Regions from separate parts of the Spiribacter vilamensis genome, predicted to be linked through region 1. Evidence: predicted binding sites of a transcription regulator. Region 1 holds the regulator's gene; the other holds the start of a gene.

Evidence for each region. Region 1 encodes FNR, which switches genes on or off when oxygen is low (the NO sensors DNR and NnrR bind a similar motif). Its sites were predicted from a motif close to TTGATNTANATCAA; they were not measured.
Region 2: the regulator FNR is predicted to act here: its motif matches at 2,321-2,334, upstream of hemN (oxygen-independent coproporphyrinogen III oxidase).

Annotation. Positions count from the first base shown of each region.
Region 1 is NZ_SHLI01000001.1:1,291,223-1,302,395, forward strand. Features, by position in the region: gene sufT (putative Fe-S cluster assembly protein SufT) at 91-636, shown strand; gene fnr (fumarate/nitrate reduction transcriptional regulator Fnr) at 647-1,399, opposite strand; gene thiL (thiamine-phosphate kinase) at 1,465-2,421, opposite strand; gene nusB (transcription antitermination factor NusB) at 2,433-2,885, opposite strand; gene ribH (6,7-dimethyl-8-ribityllumazine synthase) at 2,882-3,343, opposite strand; gene ribB (3,4-dihydroxy-2-butanone-4-phosphate synthase) at 3,414-4,568, opposite strand; gene EV698_RS06475 (riboflavin synthase) at 4,571-5,227, opposite strand; gene ribD (bifunctional diaminohydroxyphosphoribosylaminopyrimidine deaminase/5-amino-6-(5-phosphoribosylamino)uracil reductase RibD) at 5,228-6,313, opposite strand; gene nrdR (transcriptional regulator NrdR) at 6,343-6,828, opposite strand; gene glyA (serine hydroxymethyltransferase) at 6,838-8,103, opposite strand; gene ettA (energy-dependent translational throttle protein EttA) at 8,219-9,886, shown strand; gene purU (formyltetrahydrofolate deformylase) at 9,892-10,755, shown strand; gene EV698_RS06505 (M48 family metallopeptidase) at 10,748-11,173, opposite strand, start outside.
Region 2 is NZ_SHLI01000001.1:2,007,702-2,018,874, forward strand. Features, by position in the region: gene purH (bifunctional phosphoribosylaminoimidazolecarboxamide formyltransferase/IMP cyclohydrolase) at 1-183, shown strand, start outside; gene purD (phosphoribosylamine--glycine ligase) at 205-1,503, shown strand; gene EV698_RS09945 (MAPEG family protein) at 1,500-1,883, shown strand; gene EV698_RS09950 (YbaN family protein) at 1,873-2,292, opposite strand; gene hemN (oxygen-independent coproporphyrinogen III oxidase) at 2,396-3,787, shown strand; gene EV698_RS09960 (copper chaperone PCu(A)C) at 3,784-4,242, opposite strand; gene EV698_RS09965 (histidinol-phosphatase) at 4,259-4,939, opposite strand; gene EV698_RS09970 (RNA pyrophosphohydrolase) at 5,024-5,572, shown strand; gene ptsP (phosphoenolpyruvate--protein phosphotransferase) at 5,578-7,842, shown strand; gene irrA (iron response transcriptional regulator IrrA) at 7,847-8,278, opposite strand; gene hemJ (protoporphyrinogen oxidase HemJ) at 8,364-8,798, opposite strand; gene EV698_RS09990 (TlpA family protein disulfide reductase) at 8,795-9,307, opposite strand; gene EV698_RS09995 (chloride channel protein) at 9,365-11,068, opposite strand; gene argC (N-acetyl-gamma-glutamyl-phosphate reductase) at 11,146-11,173, shown strand, end outside.

The DNA of each region.
Region 1 (11,173 bases):
AACCGGAAAACGATTTCTTCCCGGCTCGGACAGCGTTAAAAGCAGTGGTATCCTCAAACCTCATAACGGGAATGCGAGCGGGAGATAGCGATGCAGAGTAATGAACCGGTTGTTTTCGAGCGTGACTGCGAGGCGGCACTGATTCCGGCGGGTGATACCGGCACGATCCCCGAGGGCGCCGAGGGCATGATCACCCAGGCGCTGGGTGGCAGTTATACCGTCTACATCCAGGGCAACCTGTTCCGCGTCGACGGTAAGGATGCCGATGCCATCGGCAAGGATGCCGAGCCGGCGCCGGAGCTGCCGGAGAATGCCTCGGCCGAGGACGTCGAGCAGCTCGTGTGGGATCAGATGCGGCGCTGCTTCGACCCCGAGATCCCCATCAACGTGGTTGAGCTGGGACTGGTCTACCGCTGCGACATCACTCTGCACGATGACGGTACGCGGTCGGCGGAAGTCGACATGACGCTCACCGCCCCGGGCTGCGGCATGGGTGACATCCTCGCCTACGATGTCCGCGAGAAAATCAAGCAGGTCCCCACCATCGAGACCGTCAACGTGGAGATCGTGTTTGACCCGCCGTGGAGCTTCGAGATGATGTCGGAGGCGGCGAAGCTGCAGACGGGGATGATGTAACCCGCGATGCTCAGCCCGATTCCTGCGCGCCGCCGGCGGCCCGCCCCGCCAGCGCCTCGAGCTTGTCTACGGCCAGCAGTTCCACCTCGCGGCCGTCGGCCTCGATCCAGCCCTGGTCCTGGAATCGCCGAAAGATCCGGCTCATGGTCTCCGGGGCGAGTCCCAGGTAGTTGCCCAGGTCGCCCCGTGCCATGGACAACCGAAACCGGGTGGCGGAAAGCCCGCGCTGACCGAATCGCTCGGAGAAGCTGAGCAACAGGATAGCGAGGCGCTCGTCCGCGGTGCGCCGTGCCATGGTGAAAAGCATATCCTGATCGCTGGCGATCTCCCGCGACATCACCCGCAGCAGCTGGCGCTGCAGATCGGGCAGCTCGGCCGACAGGTATTCAAGCTTCTCGAACGGCATCTCGCACACGCTGGTGGTCTCCAGCGACACCGCCGAGCAGGGATGGATCCAGCGATTGATCGCATTCAGACCCACCAGCTCCCCGGGCAGATGAAACCCGGTCACCTGCTGCTCGCCCGATTCGGTCGTGGTGTAGGTCTTCAGTGACCCGGCGCGCACCGCATACAGCGCGCGAAACGTATCCCCCTCGTGATAGAGGGGCTGACCGCGCTGCAGGACGGGCTGATGCTGGACGATGCCATCGAGCATCGCGACTTCCTTGTCCTCCAGGGAGACCGGCAGGCAGAGCTGACTGAGGCCGCAGTCCGTGCAGGTTGGCTGCTGACGGGATACGGGGATATCGGCCCGATTAAACATGCTTCACCCCTGCGTTGTGCATTGCGGGAATGCTACACCCGCCTCGCCGCTGTTGCCACAGCCACTCAGTCCTGGAAGTGACGATACCCGCCGGCGCCGTCGGCGATCGAACGGCCGTCGAAGGTGACACCCGTGCCGACATCCACGCTGCCGATGCAGCGGACCGGCGTGCGGCTGCGTCGTGCCGCGGCGGCCACTCGGGTATCAGCACTCGCCGGGGCCGTAAAGCAGAGTTCGTAGTCATCACCGCCGGCCGGCGGCACGACCGTCGCGGCCTCGCCGACCCACCGGCGCAACCGAGCCGAGGGGCGGAGCGAGGCCGACGCCAGATCAATCGCCACGCCACTGGAATCGGCAATGTGACCGGCATCGGCGACCAGCCCGTCGGAGATGTCGATGGCCGCCGTGGCAATCCCCGCAAGCGCCCGACCCAGCGCGACCCGCGGCCGGGGCGCGACGAAGGTGCGTCTCAGGCCCGCCCAGCGGGGCTGATCGCGGTGCGCGGGACTCTGCCAGACGCCCAACCCGGCCATTGCCTCCCCCGGGCGCCCCGACACCCAGACACGATCACCGGCGCGGGCCCCGTCCCTCCGCAGCGGAGTGGCGGGTGCCCGGCCGGTGATCTGCAAGCTGATACTCAGCGGCCCCCGGGTGACATCGCCACCGATGACGGCCACTCCGTGACGCGCCGCCAGCGTACCGAGGCCATCGGCAAAGCCGGCAACCCAGTCCTCGTCGACATGCGGCAGGGTGAGGCTTAATAGCGCCCAGAGCGGCTCGCCCCCCATGGCGGCGATATCACTCAGGTTCACGGCGAGGGCGCGATAGCCGATCCAGTAAGCGGGGAGGTCCGACGGGAAATGAACCCCGTCGACGAGGGTATCGAGCGCCATGAGCAGCGACTGACCGGATGTTGTCACCACGGCGGCATCGTCACCAACACCCAGCGTGACATCATCGCGATTGGCACCGAGATGGCTCAGATAATGCCTGATCAGCGCGAACTCGGAGGGCTCCGCCATGGCCTGCCCGCTCAGCGCCGACGGCGCTTCAGTTCATCCGCTCTCAGCGGTTGATCACGGGCGACGCGGTCGAGCACGCCATTGATGTACTTATGGCTCTGATCGGCCCCGAACCCCTTGGCGAGCTCGACCGCCTGATCGATGCAGACGCGGTAGGGCACCTCCAGCCGCTCGCGGAGCTCGTAGCTCCCCAGGCGCAGCAGCGCGAGCTCGACCGGATCGAGGTTGGCGGCCGGGCGATCGAGGTAGCGATCAAACGCCGCATCAAGCGAGCCGACCTCCTCGGTCACGCCGCGGAACACCTCGCTGAAGTAATCGAGATCCATGCGGCCGAGCCGATGGTCGCTGAAGAACTGGCGCTGGATCTCCGCCGGCTCGCTGCCCGTCATCTGCCACTGGTAGAGGGCCTGCAGAATGCGACGACGCGCCCTCGCCCGTGGCCGGTTCGCACTCGGGCGACTCACAGCCGGCGCAGCAGGCTGATCGTCTCGAGCAGTGCCATGGCGGCATCGGCGCCCTTGTTGCCGGCCTTGGTTCCAGCGCGCTCGATGGCCTGCTCGATGCTGTCCGTGGTCAGCACGCCGAAGGACACCGGGATGTCCCGCTGCTGGCTCACCTGTCCCAGGCCCTTGGCGCACTCGCCGGCCACGTACTCGAAGTGGGGAGTCCCACCGCGGATAACGCAGCCGAGTGCCACGATCCCGTCGTACTCGCCGGACCGTGCCAGCCGGTCGGTGACCAGCGGCAGCTCCCAGGAACCGGGCACGCGGACCAGGGTAAGCGATGCATCGTCAACGCCGTGACGTACCAGGGTATCCCGTGCACCGCCCACCAGCGAGTCGACGATAAAGTCGTTGAATCGGGTGGCCACCAGCGCGATTCGCGCATTGCTGGCCGTAAAATCACCTTCGAGGGTCTTCATGCTGATTCCGTTGTTGTCATGCCAAGGCGTGCAAGCGTATACCGCCGCACGCCACCTGCAAACCGCTCCGCTAGGCGGAAACACCCCGATCGTCGCCGGTCTGGACGTAATCCACCACCTCCATGCCGAAGCCGGACAGCCCGTACATGATCTTCGGCGAGGACAGCACCCGCATCCGGCGGATCCCCAGGTCGGTGAGGATCTGCGCGCCGACCCCGTAGGTCCGCAGTGCCTCGCTCTGATCGGTGATGGGCCGCGGTTCCGGCGTTATCTCGCCGCTCTGCGAGAGGGCCTGGAACTCGCGCATCCGTGTCAGCACCTCGGATCGATCATCGGCGCCGCGCAGCATCAGCAGGCAGACCGGATCGGTGCGACTGCCCGCGATCTCATCGAGGGACTGACGCAGCGACCAGGTCTGATCCGGCGCAATCGCACCGAACAGATCGGAGAGCGTATTCTCGATCTGCACCCGCACCAGGGCGGGCTGTTCCGGGTCGGTCTGACCCCGCAGCAGCGCGAAATGCATGGCGCCATCCACCACATCCTCGTAGGCATAGAGGTGGAACCGCCCGTGTTCCGTCGGCAGCTCGCAGTCCGCGACCCGCTCAACGGTGCGCTCGTTGCGGATCCGGTAGGCGATCAGGTCGGCGACCGTCCCGATCTTGATGTCGTGGGCCCGCGCAAACGCCACCAGATCGTCGCGGCGTGCCATGGTGCCGTCTTCGTTGAGCACCTCGACGATCACCGCCGCCGGCTCGAACCCGGCCAGGCGCGCCAGGTCGCAGCCCGCCTCGGTGTGCCCCGCCCGGGTCAGCACGCCGCCGGGCTGCGCCATGAGCGGAAAGACATGGCCGGGCTGGACGATGTCCTGCGGCTTCGCCTGCGGCGCCACCGCCGTCTGGATCGTGCGCGCCCGGTCGGCGGCGGAAATCCCGGTGGTCACGCCCTGCGCCGCCTCGATGCTGAGCGTGAACTGCGTGCCCTGGTGATCACTCGAGTTGGTCACCATCAACGGCAGCCGCAGCTGCTCACAGCGCTCGCGGCTAAGGGTCAGACAGATCAGCCCGCGCCCGTAGCGCGCCATGAAGTTGATGTCGTCCGGCCGCACCATCGAGGCGGCCATGAGCAGGTCGCCCTCGTTTTCGCGATCCTCGTCATCGAGCATCAGCACCATGCGGCCGGCGCTGATGTCGTCAACGATTTCATCGATGCTGTTGAACGCCATGACTAGTCCTTCAGAAATCCGTTGCGCCGCAGCAGGGCCTCGCTGACCCCGCCGGAAGAGGCGGCCCCGCCGCCCTGCAGCAGGCGCTCGAGATAGCGCGCCAGCAGGTCGACCTCGATATTGACCGGCTGTCCCGCCTGGTAGGCCCCGAACGTCGTTACCGCCGAGGTATGCGGGACGATGTTGACGTCGAATTCTGCCCCGTCGACACCGTTGACGGTAAGACTGATTCCCTCGATGGCGACCGAGCCCTTCTCGGCAATGTAGTGGGCGATCGCGTCCGGCGCGCGGAAGCGCCAGCGCTCCGAGCGTCCGTCCGGCGTCCGCGAGACGACCTCGCCAACGCCATCGACATGGCCGCTGACCAGGTGGCCGCCGAGCGGGGTGGCTAGCGTGAGGGCCGGCTCCAGGTTGACCGGATCGCCGGTTTTGAGCCCTCCGAGGGTAGTGCGCTCCAGGCTCTCGACGGAGACGTCCGCCGCAAAGCCGTCGGCATTGACTTCCACCGCGGTAAGACAGCAGCCGTTGACCGCCATGCTGTCGCCGATCTGCAGCGATGTCATGTCAAACCCGTCGGCGGCAAAGCGCATGCGCCGGTCGGAGCCCGTCTCGAGACTCTCCCGCAGCGTTCCCATGGCCTGAATGATGCCCGTAAACATTTACCCGTCCTCCGCTTCGTCGCGCATTGCCATTGTCAGTCGCAGATCATTACCGACTCGTCGCGTGTCCATCCAGTTCAATCCGATTCGATCCTGCATCAGATCAAGTCCCGGCAGGGTCAACAGCGGTTGGCCTTCATGCCCCATCAGATGCGGGGCCAGATAGACGATCAGCTCGTCGATCAGACCGGCCTGCAGCCACGCACCGGTCAGCCTCGATCCGGCTTCGAGCCACACCTCGTTGACCTCGGCAGCGGCCAGCGCCTCGAGAACGCCCTTCGGATCGACATGACCGTCCGGCCCCGGCGCTACCTGCCAGAGCTCCGCCCCGGCGTGGATCCGGTCGTGCTCGCGGGCCGGCATCGTCCCGCCATGGATCAGTACGACACCGCGCTCGTCCGCGAGCATCCCGGCGTCCGGCGGCGTACGCAGATCGGTATCGATCACGACCCGCCGCGGTGGCACGAAGTCGCCGCTCACATCACGCACGGTGAGCGCCGGGTTGTCGGCGATAACCGTATCCACGCCCGTGACGATCGCGCCACTCGCCGCCCGCCAGCGATGGACATCGCGGCGGGCCTCGGCGCTGGTGATCCAGCGGCTCTCGCCGGAGGCCATGGCCGTGCGGCCATCCAGGCTGGCGGCGAGTTTGGCGCGAACGTAGGGCAGACCATCGCGCATGCGTCGGAAAAACCCGGCGTTGAGGCGCTCGCTTTCGGCGGCCATCAGGCCGGCGGCCACGGCCACCCCCGAGTCTCGCAGGCGATCGAGCCCACGACCCGCCACTCTTGGATTGGGATCGGTGGCGGCGGCGACAACGCGTGCAATGCCCGCCTCGATCAGCGCGTCAGCGCAGGGTGGCGTGCGGCCGTAATGGCTGCAGGGCTCGAGGGTGACATAGGCGGTCGCACCCGCCGTATCGCCGCCCGCGGCCCGCAGGGCAAGCACTTCGGCGTGCGGTTCACCGGCACGAACGTGCCAGGCCTCGCCGATGCAGGCGCCATCCCGGACCAGCACACAGCCTACCCGTGGATTGGGTTCGGCCGTCCAGCGCCCGCGCTCGGCGAGCTGCAGCGCCCGGGCCATCCAGGCATGATCCGCGGCGCTGAAATCGCTCAAGACGGCGAGCCGTTATCCGCCAGCCCGGCATCCCCGTGTTCGAGTCCCTCGATCACCTCGCGGAACGCACTGACATCCTGGAAACTGCGATAGACCGAGGCGAAGCGGACATAGGCCACCTCGTCGAGTTGACGAAGCTCTTCCATGACCCAGTCGCCGACGGTACTGGCGTTGACTTCGCCGTCTCCGAGCGCCTGTACGCGCTGCCGAATCCGACTGAGCGCCGCTTCCACCGCCTCGGTGGCAACCGGCCGTTTCTCCAGGGCACGCAGCATGCCGTTGCGCAGCCGCTGCTCGTCGAACTGCACGCGCGTCCCGTCGCGCTTGACCACCCGCGGGAGCACGAGCTCGGCGCATTCGTAGGTGGTAAAGCGTTCGCTGCAGCCGCCGCACTCGCGACGCCGGCGCACCTGGTCACCCTCGCTGGCGAGGCGCGAGTCGATGACCCGCGTGTCCTGCGTATGACAGAAGGGACAGCGCATGGCGTGCGATCAGCCCTGCAGTGCTTCGTAGACCGGGAACCGCCGACAGATGTCGGTCACCTGGTCACGGACGCGGTCGCGCACCGACTCGTCGTTGATATGGTCGAGCACATCGCAGATCCAGCCGGCCAGCTCGCGGCTCTCCGCCTCGCGGAACCCGCGGGTCGTGATGGCCGGCGTGCCTATGCGCAGGCCCGAGGTCACGAACGGCGACTGCGGGTCGTTGGGGACGGTGTTCTTATTGACCGTGATGTGCGCATCTTCCAGCGCGGCATCCGCCTCCTTGCCGGTGAGGCCCTTGTTGACCAGATCGAGCAGCAGCAGATGGTTGTCCGTGCCACCGGAGACGACATCATAGCCGCGCGCCATCACAGTCTCGGCCATGGCGCGGGCGTTGGCGACGACCTGCTCCTGGTAGCCGCGGAAGCCCGGATCCTGCGCCTCGAGGAACGCCACCGCCTTACCGGCAATGGCATGCATCAGGGGACCGCCCTGGGTGCCGGGGAAGATCAGCGACTGCAGCTTCTTGGTCACGTCCGGATTCTCCCGCGCCAGGATCAGTCCGCCCCGGGGGCCGCGCAGGCTCTTGTGCGTGGTCGTGGTCACGGCATCGGCGTACGGCACCGGGCTCGGATAGACCCCGGCCGCAACCAGTCCCGCGATGTGCGCCATATCGGCCAGCAGCCACGCACCCACTTCGTCGGCGATCTCCCGGAAGCGCGACCAGTCGACCACCCGGGAGTAGGCGGAGAAGCCGGCGATGATGATCTTCGGCTGATGCTCGCGGGCCAGCTGCTCGACCTGCTCGTAGTCGATTTCGCCGGTGTCCGAGGTCACGCCGTACTGGACCGGGTTGTAGATCTTGCCGGAGAAGTTGGGTTTGGCCCCGTGGGTCAGGTGCCCGCCATGGTCGAGGCTCAGTCCAAGCAATGTATCGCCGGGCTTTGCCAGCGCCATGAACACCGCCAGGTTGGCGCCCGAGCCGGAATGCGGCTGGACGTTCGCATAGGCGGCGCCAAACAGGGTCTTGGCCCGCTCGATCGCCAGGTTCTCGGCGATGTCCACGTACTGGCAACCACCGTAATAGCGCTTACCCGGGTAGCCCTCGGCGTATTTGTTGGTGAGAACACTGCCCTGCATCTCCAGTACCCGCGGGCTGGCGTAGTTCTCTGAGGCGATGAGCTCGATGTGCGTCTCCTGACGATCGCGCTCCTGGTCAATGGCGGCGGCCAGTTCCGGGTCGAAACCGGCAACGGTCATGTCGGTTGAATACATGCCTGTCCTCGTCGTGATGGGTACCGGGTTTGAACCGCATATCGTAGCGAAATTCCCCGATTCATGCATTGATCGGGTGCTTCTCTCAGCGCCCGAGAGTTCGTAGACTGAGGGGATGGCACAATATATCTACACGATGAACCAGGTGGGCAAAGTCGTCCCGCCGAAAAAGCACATCCTCCGCGACATCTCGCTGTCATTCTTCCCGGGCGCGAAGATCGGCGTGCTGGGCCTCAACGGCTCGGGCAAATCGACGCTGCTGCGGATCATGGCCGGACTCGACACCGAGATCGAGGGCGAGGCCCGGGCCCAGGCGGGAACGCAGATCGGTTACCTCTCCCAGGAACCCGAGCTCGACCCGGCCAAGGACGTTCGCGGCAACGTCGAAGAGGGCGTCGCCGAGACCAAGGCCCTGGTCGACCGCTTCAACACCATCTCCGCCCAGTTCGCCGATCCGGACGCCGATCTCGAGGCGTTGATGGCCGAACAGGGCAAGCTGCAGGACCAGATCGACGCCGCCGATGCCTGGGACCTGGACCGCAAGCTCGACCAGGCCGCCGAGGCACTGCGACTGCCGCCGTGGGAGGCCAGCGTGGACCGGCTCTCCGGCGGTGAGCGCCGCCGTGTCGCGCTGTGCCGGCTGCTGCTCTCCAACCCGGACATGCTCCTGCTCGACGAGCCCACCAACCACCTCGACGCCGAATCGGTCGCCTGGCTGGAGCGTTTCCTCGGCGAATTCGCGGGGACCGTCGTGGCCGTCACCCATGACCGCTACTTCCTCGACAACGTCGCCGGCTGGATCCTCGAGCTCGACCGCGGCCACGGGATCCCCTGGCAGGGCAACTACTCGTCGTGGCTGGAGCAGAAGGACAAGCGCCTGGCCCAGGAGGCCCGGGAACAGGCGGCGCACCGCAAGGCGATGCAGGCCGAGCTGGAGTGGGTGCGCAGTAATCCCAAGGGACGCCAGTCGAAGAACAAGGCCCGCCTCAAGCAGTTCGACGAACTGCAGTCACAGGAATTCCAGGCGCGCAACGAGACCAACGAGATCTACATCCCGCCGGGTCCACGCCTCGGCAACGTCGTCGTCGAGGCGGACGGTGTCCGCAAGGGATTCGGCGACACCCTGCTGGTGGATGATCTGTCATTCTCGCTGCCGCCGGGCGGCATTTGCGGAATCATCGGCCCCAACGGCGCCGGCAAGACGACGCTGTTTCGAATGATCATCGGTGCCGAGGAGCCGGATGCCGGTGAGCTGCGGCGCGGCGAGACGGTCGACCTCGCCTATGTCGACCAGAGCCGCGACCACCTCAACGACGAGAAGACCGTCTGGGAGGAAGTCTCCGAGGGCCACGACATCCTCCAGGTGGGCAAGTACGAGGTGAACTCGCGCGCCTACGTCGGGCGCTTCAACTTCAAGGGCCAGGATCAGCAAAAGCGCATCGGCGAGCTCTCCGGTGGCGAGCGCAACCGCGTTCACCTCGCCAAGCTGCTGCAGCGCGGTGGCAACCTGCTACTCCTCGACGAGCCCACCAACGACCTGGACGTCGAGACCCTGCGCGCGCTCGAAGAGGCGCTGCTGGTGTTCCCCGGATCGGCCATGGTGATCTCCCATGACCGCTGGTTCCTCGACCGGGTCGCCACCCACATCCTCGCCTTCGAGGGCGACAGCCAGGTCAACTTCTTCGAGGGCAACTACCAGGAATACGAGGCGGACCGCCGCCGCCGGCTCGGCGACGAGGCAATGAACCCGCACCGGATCAAGTATCGCAGGCTTGCCAGCTAGTGGCGGTGGATAACCCGCGTACGGCCACCCTGCTCATGCACTGCCCGGACCGCCCGGGCGTGGTGGCCGCCGTCACCCGTTTCCTGGCCGGTCACGGTGCCAACATCGTCGATCTGGATCAGCACGTGGACCGTGCCGAAGGCGTCTTTTTCATGCGCGTGCGCTGGGAGCTCGAGGGATTCGCGCTTGACGCGGAGGCGTTCTCGGAGGCGTTCCGGACCACCATTGCCGAGCATTTCCAGGCCATCTGGCAGCTGCATCACAACGCCCGTCCCCTGCGTATGGCGCTGTTCGTCTCGAAGATGTCGCACTGCCTCTACGATCTGCTGTCACGCTGGCAGTCCGGTGAATGGCATGTCGAAGTCCCGTTGATCATCAGCAACCACGAGACCCTGCGCCCGGTGGCCGAGCAGTTCGGCATCCCGTTCCACTGCTTCCCGATCACCGCCGACAACCGGGCGGAACAGGAAGCCGCCGAGCGCGAATTACTCGAGCGACACGCGGTCGATCTGGCCGTCCTCGCCCGCTACATGCAGATCGTCGGACCGACGCTGATCGATGCCTTCCCGCAACGCATCATCAACATCCATCACTCGTTCCTGCCGGCGTTTGCCGGTGCGAAGCCGTACCACGCCGCGCACGCCCGTGGCGTGAAGATCATCGGCGCCACCAGTCACTACGTGACCGCCGATCTGGATGCCGGTCCGATCATCGAGCAGGACGTCACCCGCATTACCCATCGGGATTCGGTCGAGGCACTGGTGCGCAAGGGGCAGGATCTGGAGAAACTCGTCCTCGCCCGCGGCATCTGGGCGCACCTCCAGCGCCAGACGCTGGTGTATCAGAACCGGACGATCGTGTTCAGTTGACGCAATCGGGCGTGCGACCGGCCGCTGTCGCCTGCTCGTAGCGATAGATGGCGGTGGGCATCGCCTTGCGCAGATCCCTGATGCGGGTGTCCCGGGACGGATGGGTGGAGAGGAATTCCGGCGGGGCGTCGCCGCCGGCGTCGCGCATGTTCTCCCACAGCTGGACGCTGGCGCGGGGATCGAACCCCGAATCCGCCATCAATCCGAGTCCGATCTCGTCCGCCTCCGACTCATGGATCCGGCTGAACGGCAGGATGATACCGACCTGTGCGCCAATCCCGAGCGCGGCCATGAGTCGTTGCCGCTCGGGATCGTCGCTGGCGGCGGCCTGCAACACCCCCAGCCCGAGGACCGTGGCGAACTCGGTGGACATCCGCTCGTTGGAGTGATTCGCCATGACATGGGCGATTTCGTGGGC
Region 2 (11,173 bases), 720 kb from region 1:
GGCTCGGTGCTTGCCTCGGACGCGTTCTTCCCGTTCCGCGACGGCATCGATCAGGCCGCGGCCGCCGGGGTGCGGGCAATCATCCAGCCCGGCGGCTCGCGGCGCGACGACGAGGTGATCGCCGCGGCGGACGAGCACGGCATCGCGATGCTGTTCACCGGCATGCGTCATTTCCGGCACTGAGCGAGCGACGGGGGGAGCGAGATGAAGATCCTGGTGGTGGGAAACGGCGGCCGTGAGCATGCCATGGCGTGGCGGCTGGCACGCTCGCCGCGCAGCGAGCATGTCTATGTCGCACCGGGCAATGCCGGTACCGCGCTCGAGGATGGGGTCAGCAATGTCGATACCGATGTCGGGGATATCCCCGGGCTGATCGAGCGCGCCCGGGCCCTGGCGGTGGATATGACCGTCATCGGCCCCGAGGCACCGCTTGCCGCGGGTATTGTCGACGCCTTCGAGGCCGCCGGCCTGGTCTGCCTGGGGCCGCATCGGGCGGCGGCGGAACTGGAGGCCTCGAAGGCCTTTGCCAAGGCATTCTTTGCCCGTCACGACATCCCCGGTGCCGACTCCCGGACCTTCGATGCGCTGGCGCCGGCGCAGGCGTATATCCGCGAGCGCGGCGCACCGCTGGTTATCAAGGCCGATGGCCTTGCAGCGGGGAAGGGGGTGACCATTGCCCATAGCGTCGAGGACGCGCTGGCCGCCGCGGCGGACATGCTCGACGGTGCGTTTGGTGCGGCCGGCGAGCGCATCGTGGTCGAGGATTTCCTGACCGGCGAGGAGGCGAGCTTTATTGCCTTGGTGGACGGCGAGACCGTGCTGCCGCTCGCCAGCTCACAGGATCACAAGGCCCGGGATGCCGGTGACGTGGGTCCCAATACCGGCGGCATGGGCGCCTATTCGCCGGCGCCGGTGGTCACGGACGCCGTCCACGAGCGCATCCTCGAGTCGGTGATTCGGCCCACGGTGCAGGGACTGGTGGCCGAGGGCCGTGGCTTTAAGGGGTTTCTCTACGCCGGGCTGATGATCGATGCCGAGGGCGAGCCTCGAGTGCTCGAGTTCAACGTCCGCCTGGGCGACCCGGAGACGCAGCCGATCTTCATGCGCCTCGCGAGCGATCCAGTCACGCTGTTCGAAGCGGCCCTGACGGGACGGCTCGATGAGCAGACGGTGGCCTGGGATCCGCGGCCCTGCCTCGGCGTGGTACTGGCCGCGGCGGGCTATCCGGGCGGTTACGAGCGCGGTCACGTGATCGAGGGGCTGATCGGCGCCGACACCGATGAGCGCAAGCTCTTCCATGCCGGTACGGCCACCGACTCCGAGGGGCGGCCGGTGACCGCCGGCGGCCGGGTACTCTGTGCCTGCGCCCTGGGGACGGACATCACTGCTGCCCAGAAGGCGGCCTACGACCTCGCGGACGGGGTGCGCTGGCCGGGGCGATTCATGCGCCCCGATATCGGTCATCGCGCGGTGGAGCTGCAACTGCACGGGGAGGAGTCATGACCATCGCCTACTGGTCCGTTCTGGCGGTTATCTTCATGCCGTTCGTGTTCGCCGGTCTGGCGAAGTCGCAGGGGCGGTTCGACAACGCCCGGCCGCGGGAATGGCTGGCCGGGCTCACCGGCTGGCGGCAGCGCGCACACTGGGCGCAGCTCAATACGTTCGAGGCCTTCCCGCCGTTTGCCGCGGCGGTACTCATCGCCCACCAGGTGGGTGGCGCCCAGGGATGGATCGACGCCCTGGCGGTCGCCTTCGTGCTGCTGCGGCTCGGTTACGGCGCGGCCTACATCGGCGACCGACCGACGCTGCGCAGCCTGCTCTGGACTGGTGCCTTCGCCTGCGTGGTCGGGCTTTTCTTTGTGGCGGCGCTGACTACGGCCTAGGGCCGTGCGGGCGGGTTGCCAGGAAGGTAACCACGCAGGCCAGCACCGCAGTCGCCGAGAGCCGGGCATAGAGCGGTTCGACACTGATCCACATCCATCCCCAGCTCAGTGCGATCAGCACCAGTGCGGTGATCTTGGCGCGTGGGCGGATCGCCCGGTGGTCACGCCAGTCGCGGAGAAGGGGCCCGAACCGGGGATGGCTGTAGAGCCAGGCATGCAGGGCCGGCGAGCTGCGCGACGCGCACATGGTGGCAAGCAGAAGGAACGGCGTCGTCGGTAGCAACGGCAGGACCACACCGATACTGCCCAGGCCGATAAAAAACAGCGCCAGTGCCAGCCAGGCGCGCCGCACCAGCCGTGCCCGCAGGCTGCTGGCCGCCGGCCGTTCCCGGTTGTCCTCCTGCTTCAATGCAACCCTCCGCTCACCCTGCATCGGGCTGACCTGGATCAATTCGCCCCATCGCCGAAGCGCTTATGATGCCATGAATCATCGCAGCTGGAGCGCCACGCCGATGGCCGACCGTCTTCTACTCGACCGGACACTGCTGCGTCGGTATGACGTGACGGGCCCGCGTTATACGTCCTATCCCACCGCCGCGCAGTTTACCGAAACCTTTGATGCGGAGCGTTATCGCGAACGGGTGGCCTGGAGTAACGACGATCCGATTCCGCGTCCGCTGTCGCTCTATGTCCATGTGCCTTTCTGCCGCACGGTGTGTTTCTACTGCGCGTGCAACAAGGTGATCACGGCGAATTACCGCCGGGCAACGGACTACCTCGCCCGCCTCATCGACGAGCTCGATCTGCAGGCGGCGCTATTTGCCGATGACCGGCCGGTAGAGCAGCTGCACCTCGGTGGCGGCACGCCGACCTATCTCACCGACGAGGATCTCGCGTCGCTCATTGACGCCATCGCGCGACGCTTTCCGATGGCGCCACCGGCCGAGCGCGAGTTCTCCATCGAGGTCGACCCGCGCACCGTCGATCGCGAGCGCATCCGCCATCTCGCCGCACTGGGCTTTAATCGCCTGAGCCTGGGCGTGCAGGACTTCGACGCCGATGTGCAAAAGGCGATCAACCGTATGCAGGGCGTGGAGGCTACCGCGGATATCGTCGAGGAGGCGCGGCGCCAGGGGTTTCGGTCGATCAATCTCGACCTGATGTATGGGCTGCCGCTGCAGACCCCCGAACGGCTGTCCCGGACCCTGGACGCAGTGATGACGATGCGGCCGGATCGGATTGCGCTCTACAACTATGCGCATATGCCGCAGATGTTCCGCATCCAGCGCCAGATTCCTGATGCCAGTCTGCCCGAGGCGGAGACGAAGCTGACGCTGCTGGTGGAGGCCATGGAGCGGCTCTCGCGCGAAGGATATCGGTACATCGGCATGGATCATTTCGCCCTGCCGGGCGACGAGCTCGCCGAGGCCGCCGACAACGGGACGCTACACCGCAATTTCCAGGGCTATGCCACGCGGCCCGATCTCGACCTGATCGGACTCGGTGCCTCGTCCATCGGCCAGATCGGGGATTCATTCAGCCAGAATGTGCGCGACCCCGAGGGCCACGCCGCCGCGGTCCGTGCCGGCGAGCTGCCGGTCTGGCGCGGTGTGGAGCTGACCGCGGACGACCGCCTGCGGCGCGACGTCATCCAGGCGGTGATGTGCCGGGGACAGGTCGACTACGCGGCCATCGAGGCGCGTCACACGATCGATTTTGTCGATTACTTCCGCGATGCGCTGGCCGAGCTCGAGCCGCTGGTGGCCGATGGCCTGCTGACCATGGGTCGCGCCTCGCTGCAGGTCACGGAAAAAGGCCGGTTTTTCCTGCGCAACGTGGCGATGCCGTTCGACGCCTACCTGGCAGCAAGCCGCGCCGAACGGCGGTACTCGCGGGTGATCTAGTCGACACCCATCGCGGTGGGGGCGAGGACCTGCACCTCGACCGCAAGCTCGCCGCCATCCTCCGTTTCGAGTCGGATCGTGAAGCGCTCGCCCTCGGTGAGCGCCGTCTCGATGCCCATCAACATGACGTGGCGGCCACCCGGCTCGAAAATAACCTCGGACTCTGCCGGGATTGCCACCCGCGGCGTATGCACCATGCGACTGTTGCCGCCCTCTTCGATGGTCCGGTGAAGTTCGGCGCGGGGGGCCCGTTCAGTACTGACGCCCACGAGTGCATTGCTGCGCGGGCTATCGTTGGTGAGCTCGAAATAGACGGCGCCCTTGTCGAAGCCGGGCGGCGTGGCACGGGCCCAGACGTCTTCGATGACGATCTCGGCATGGGCGGCACCGGCGAGACCGGCCAACAGGAGGCCGGTGACGATCCGGCGGCGTATGGATATGGCGTGGCGCTGCATCCTGGGGTTTCCTTCTTTACTGGAGTGGCTCGGGCGTGTCGCCCTTGCGGAGTGTCAGTGTCGGCCATCCACGCTCCCGGGCCGCCGCGGCCAGCGTCGGATCGGGATCAATGGCGACGGGCCGGTCCACGTGCTCGAGCAGTGGCAGGTCGTTTTGCGAGTCGCTATAGAAATGGACGGTCTCGAAGATGGTCTCCTGCGCGTCCAGCCAGGCCTGCAGGGCGGTGATCTTGCCCTCGCGGAAGGTGGGGACACCCTGGGCGCGGCCGGTGAACCCCGATGCATCGCGCTCCGGCTCGGTAGCGAGCAGCATCGGGATATCGAACAGCTCGGCGATGGGTGACGTGACAAAACGGTTGGTGGCGGTAATGATCATCAGTGCATGGCCACGTCGGCGATGATCTTCGACCAGGGCGCGGGCGGCGGGGAGGATGCGTGGCCGGATATGGCGGTCGATGAACGCCCGCCGCCATTCGAGCAACATCGGCTCGGGCGTCTCGGCGAGTGGCTTGAGGGCGAAGCGCAGGAAGGCGTCAATGTCGAGTCGCCCGGCCTCGTAATCGCGCATGAAGCGCTGGTTATCCTCCTCGAACCGGGCCCGCGGCACGGCACCCTGTTCCATCAGATGCTGCCCCCAGAGGTAGTCGCTGTCGCCGGCCAGCAGGGTGTTGTCGAGGTCGAAAATCGCCAGCTGCACGCTTCATTCCCGCTTCCGCATTGCCGGCTGATTCTCCTCTGTGGAAGAATAACCCGCAACAGGATTCTTTATTTGGTGAAGTAAGTGATTGATTCAAAAGGGTTTCGTCCAAATGTCGGGATGATCCTGGCCAACGACGCCGGCGAGCTGCTCTGGGCGCGCCGTGTCGGTCAGAACGCCTGGCAGTTCCCCCAGGGCGGGATCCAGCGTAACGAGAGCCCGGAGGCGGCGCTCTACCGGGAACTCAACGAGGAAGTAGGGCTGGGGCCATCAGATGTGGCCGTACTCGGGTCCACGCGGGGCTGGCTGCACTACCGACTGCCGCGGCATCTGATCCGCCGTCGGCAACGCCCCACCTGCATCGGTCAAAAGCAGGTCTGGTTTCTGCTCCGACTGCGCACGGCGGATACCCGGGTGCGGCTCGACGCGACGGCCGAGCCGGAATTCGATACCTGGAGTTGGGTGCCGTACTGGTATCCGCTCGAGGAGATCGTGTCGTTCAAGCGCGATGTCTACGCGCAGGCGCTGGACGAGCTCGCCCCGGTGCTGTTCCCCGAAGGACCGCCGCAGCGGCCGGTCCTGTCGGGTCCGGGCCGGTCGCCCGCCATTCCCCAACCCGGCCAGGGGCGCTAGCCGCCGTGCTGGAGACGCTCCACCGCATTGTCCAGTCGGTCAATGCCGCGAGCGACTTCCGCGAGGCGCTGGAGATCATCGTCGATCGGGTGGCCGAGGCCACCGATGGCGATGTCTGCTCGGTCTATCTGCTCGAAGGCGATGGTGCACACCTGCAGCTGATGGCAACGCGGGGGCTCAACGCCGATGCGGTGGGGCGGGTGCGGCTGCCGCTCGACGAGGGGCTGGTGGGGCTGGTTGCGCAGCGCGAGGAGTCCATCAACCTCAATGACGCCGATCGCCACCCGCGCTTTCGCTACTTCCCGGAAACGGGCGAGGAGCGCTTTCATTCGTTTCTCGGCGTGCCGATCATTCACTACCAGTCGCGCCTGGGCGTGCTGGTGGTGCAGCGCCAGGCGCGGGACCGCTTTACCGATGCCGAGGTCGCGTTCCTGGTCACCATGGCCGCGCAGCTCGCCGGCGTCATGGCGCATGCCCGCGTCCGCGGCGAGCTGACCGACGGCGCCGGGGCGGCGGAGAACGGGCCGCTGGGACTCGACGGCATTGGCGGCTCCAGTGGTCTCGCGATCGGCGAGGGGTACGTGATGACCGGTGCCGCCAGTCTCGAGAGCATCTCCGACCGCCGGGTCCGCGATATCGCCGCCGAGGAGGCCGCCTTTGCATCGGCGCTGGAGGCGGCCCGTGACGATCTCCGCGCCCTCGCCGCACGGATGGAAGGGCAGGTGCCGGCCGCCGAGCAACAGCTCTTCGATGTCTACCTGCAGATGCTCGACGGTGACAGCCTTCGCCAGCGCGTCCACGCGCACATTCGCGATGGTCACTGGGCGCCGTTCGCGGTGCGACTCACCATCGCCGAACACGCCCGCCGGTTCGAGGCCATGGACGATGCCTATTTGCGCGAGCGGGCCAGCGACCTGCGCGATGTCGGCCGCCGATTGCTGACTCGGTTGCTGGCGCTCGAGGAAGCGGACCAGCCGCTCCCCGAGCAGACGATCCTGGTGGGTGAGGAGGTGAGTGCCTCGCAGCTGGTGGAGATCCCGACCGAGCGGCTGGCCGGCGTGGTGAGTGCCGGTGGTTCGGCGAACTCGCACATCGCCATCCTCGCCCGCGCGCTGGGTGTGCCGGCGGTGATGGGGGTGCGCGAACTGCCGGTCCACGGCCTCCATGGCCGGGCCTTGATCGTCGATGGCTATCGGGGTCGGGTGGAGGTGGATCCGGCGCCGGGGCTGCGCGACGAGTATCAGCGTCTAGTCCGCGAGGAGGAGGAATTGACCGCCGAGCTGGCGGAGATCGCCGGCGAACCGGCACAGACCCCCGACGGCCACTGCATCAACCTCTACGTCAACACGGGGCTGGCCGCCGAGATCGAGCGCGCCCTGGAGATCGGCTGTGCCGGCGTCGGGCTGCACCGCACCGAGTTTCCGTTCATGGTGAGTACGCGCTTTCCCGGCGAGAGCGAGCAGGCCGATGACTATCGCCAGGTCCTCGAGGCCTTCGCGCCCCTTCCGGTGACGCTGCGGACCCTGGACGTCGGTGGTGACAAGCCGCTGCCGTACTTCCCCACCCACGACGAGAATCCATTCCTTGGCTGGCGCGGTGTGCGCATGACGCTGGATCACCCGGAGATATTCCTCACCCAGCTACGTGCCATGCTGCGGGCCTCCGCCGGGCTGGAGAATCTGCGGATCATGTTTCCGATGATCACGCGGGTGGAGGAGGCCGACCAGGCCGCGGCCCTGGTCCGTCGCGCCCGCGACGAGCTGGCCGACGAAGGGATCGACACCGCCATGCCGGCGTTGGGCGCGATGGTCGAGGTGCCGGCGGCGGTCTACCAGGCGGAGAGCCTGGCGCGCCGGCTGGATTTCCTGTCCATCGGCAGTAATGACCTGGCCCAGTATCTGCTGGCCGTGGACCGCAACAACAGCCGCGTCGCCTCGATCTATGACGAGCTGCATCCGGCGGTGTTGCGGGCAGTGGCGGAGGTCGCGGCGACCGGGCAGCGGCTCGGTACGCCGGTGACCATCTGCGGGAGCATGGCCGGCGAGCCGGCGGTGGCGCCGCTGTTGCTGGCCATGGGCATGGAGGGGCTGTCGATGAGCAGTGGACGACTGCTTCGGGTCAAGCGGGTGCTACGAACTATCCCCTATTCAGCGGCCCGGTCGCTCCTCGATTCGGTGCTGGTCTGCGAGACGCCCGGCGAGGTTCGCCAGCGGGTCAATGCCGAGATGGATCGCCACGGGCTGGGCGGCCTGATCCGGGCAGGACGTTAACGGCTCAGCTCGGGCGGCGAACGCGCACGATGACGTCGACACCCTCGATGGTCTTGCCGGGGGGCGGTGTCGGCAGGCCATCGACAGCCACGCCATGATGCGGGATATCTTCCATTTCACCCGTTTCCTCGTCGAGGAAGTGGTGATGGGGGTCGACCTTGGTGTCGAAGTAGATCCGTCGCGGGTCGGCGAGGATCTCCCGCAGCAGGCCGGCCTCGGTGAACTGGTGCAGGGTGTTGTACACCGTCGTCTGTGACAGCCGCATGCCGCTGTCGATCGCCTCGGCATAGAGGTCTTCAGCGGTAATGTGACGCTCGCCCTGTCCGAAGATCAGTCCGGCGAGCCCCATCCGCTGACGGGTCGCACGAAGCCCTGCGCCCTGTAGAAGCTGGCGTACATAGTCATCGTGTTGAGGGGAGAAAAGCACGGGCGTCATATCACCAACCATTGTGGACTTTTTCGGTACTCATTACATTACCACGGAAATTCGCGTTCACCACGGAATTCGCACGGCTGCAGCCTCATGCCCAGGGTTTGAGCTCGACAAGCAGCACCACGGCGATCAATACCAGCACCGGCAGCTCGTTGAAAACCCGATACCACCGATGGCTGTGCGTGTTGCGGTCCTCTGCAAAGGCTCGGAGCAGACGTCCACAGTACAGGTGGTAGGCGACCAGCCCAACCACCAGCAGGGTCTTGACGTGCAACCAGCCCTGCTCGAGCCAGAACGGCTGAATAATCACCAGCACGATACCCAGACCCACTGCGACGACCGCGCTCGGATTCATGATGCCGCGGTAGAGCTTGCGCTCCATGATCTTCAGGCGCTCGCGCCCGGTCTCGTCCTCGTCCCCGGTCATCGCGTGATAGACGAACAGCCGCGGCAGATAGAAGATCGCCGCAAACCAGGTGATCACGCTGATGATGTGGAATGACTTGATCCAGAGTGCCGTCATGCCGACTGCCCCTCCGCGAGCATCGGCTCGAGCTGGCGGCGCAGGCCGTCGAAGTCGATCGGGCCGATACGCTGCCAGACCACGCCACCCTCGGGGTCGATGAGCACGGTTGTCGGCGTCAGCCGGACGTCGTTGAACGCCGTGGCGATGGTGCCACCATTGTCCAGCACAATTTCGTAGGGCAGCTGCCGCCGCTCTACCAGTGCCTCTACCTGTTCCCGCGGATCATAGTCCATGGCTACACCGACGATGTTCAGGCCATCGTCGGCGAGATCATTGTGCAATGCCACGACCTCGGGCATCTCTGCAACGCAGGTCGGGCAGGTGGTGGCCCAGAACACCAGCATTACCGGTTCGCCCCGGTACTCGCCGAGTTCCGCCTGCCCGCCATTGAGCATGTCGAGCCTGACGTTCGGTGCCGGTTCGCGCGCCGGTGGCGCGAACCAGACGTAGCCCACGAGCGCTACAATCACTAGTGCCAAGGCACCGGCCAGCCATTCTTTTCGCACGCTAGAAACCCTCGGTTTATCCGTAAAAGGATTATATCAACTGTCCATCGCGCTGACTCAGCCCAGGTACGCACGATAGATCGATGCGCGGGTGACCACGCCACGCCATTCGCGCGCGCCGTTGCCGATCGGGCGGGTCACCAGGAGTGCCGCTTCCCCGGCCTCGCGGAGCTGTTCAACGGCCTCGCGCAGGCTCGCCTTCTCATCAATGGCGAGCAGCGGGATGGATCCGTCTGAAGGCGGGCGTCCCGCGTGATGGTTGTCGAGCAGCGTGTCGGGATCGCCGATTCGTGTCGGCAGACCCTCTTCCCCCGCCGCATGGAGGATCCAGTTCGGTGGATCGGTGAGCAGCGTTTCGATGGTTTCGACATCGCCGGGTGCGGCCAGTTGCCGGCAGTGGGGGTCGACCAGCTGCAGGATGCCCAGTCGGCTCGCGGCCTGCAGCAGCGGGTTGCGGCGCGGATCGAGGCCGCGCTCCCCCAGCGCCAGGTGATAGACCGAGTCGGTCCGGAAGATCTCGCGAGCGCTCAGGGTCGCGGCGGCGATGGTCAGCATGCCCGGCATGATGATCCCGGGGTTGGCAGTGAGCTCGAGCATGGCTGTCAGCGCCGCCAGCGGGGCTCGCAGGGTGGCTCCCATCATCGCCCCCATGCCCAGCAGCGCATAAAGCGCCGGTCCGCCCAGGGGTGCGGCGATCATCGATTCCGCGACCAGGCCCATGGCACCGCCCGCCGCGGCCCCCATGACCAGTGTCGGGCCGATGATCCCGCCGGGTACACCAAGGCCGATGATGGCCGCCGTTGCCAGCAGCTTGGCGATGACGATCGCAACGAGCAGCAGCACGCCAAGCTCGCCGGCGAGTGTGGCGGCAACGGTGTCATAACCGATCCCCATCACCTCGGGGACGAACAGGCCGATCGTGCCGACGATCGACCCGCCGATCAGCGTTCGTGTCACCACGGGCCAGTGGATAAGTACCTGTCCCATTATCCGTAACAGGCGGATAAAGGCCGCCGCGAGGCCGCCCAGCAGCAGGCCGAGGACCAGGACCAATGGCAGTTCGTGCAGTCCTTCGATGCTCAGTGCCGGTATGGAGAAGACGATACCGCTGCCGAATACCACCCGTGCGAGGGCGGTAGCGGTGACACCGGCGATGATGACGGGCAGAAAACCGGCGATGGTGTATTCCATGACCACCACCTCCATCGCAAAGGCCACGCCCGCGAGGGGCGTGTCGAAAGAGGCCCCGATGGCGGCCGCCGTGCCGCAGGCCACCAGTGTGCGAAGACTGTTGTGGGGGAGACCGAGCCACTGACCGACCTGGCTGCCCGCGGTGGCACCCAGGTGAACGCTGGGGCCCTCGCGCCCCACGGAGTGACCACTGACAATGGCGATGGTGGCAACGACGAGCTGATTAATGGCATTGCGTAGCGGTAGCAGCGCCTCGTAATAGGTGGTGCGTTCGATCACGAAGCCGATACCGGTGCGTGGGTCGCCCCGCGCGGCATACCGCATGTAGACACCGATCAGTCCCGCGCCCGCGATCGGCAGCAGTAGTCGTTGCCAGGCGGTCAGTGCCTCGTAGTTGCCGAGGACGCCGCCCGGTAGCAGGGCCGACTGGCCGGATTCGTAGAGCAGCCGGAAACAGATGACGACCAGGGCCGTCAGGGCACCCACGGCCACGCCGAGCCCGGCCATTAAGACCGGTGCCCGGCCGATGGACAGGCGATACTGTTGCGACTGGCTGGGTGTTGTTCTCACTGTCGGGTTCACCGTCGGCGCCCGGATGACGTCTCTGGCATCATACAGGGGAATGGAATCAGCTCAGGGGGCAGATGATGACGATAAAGGTCGGGATCGTGGGTG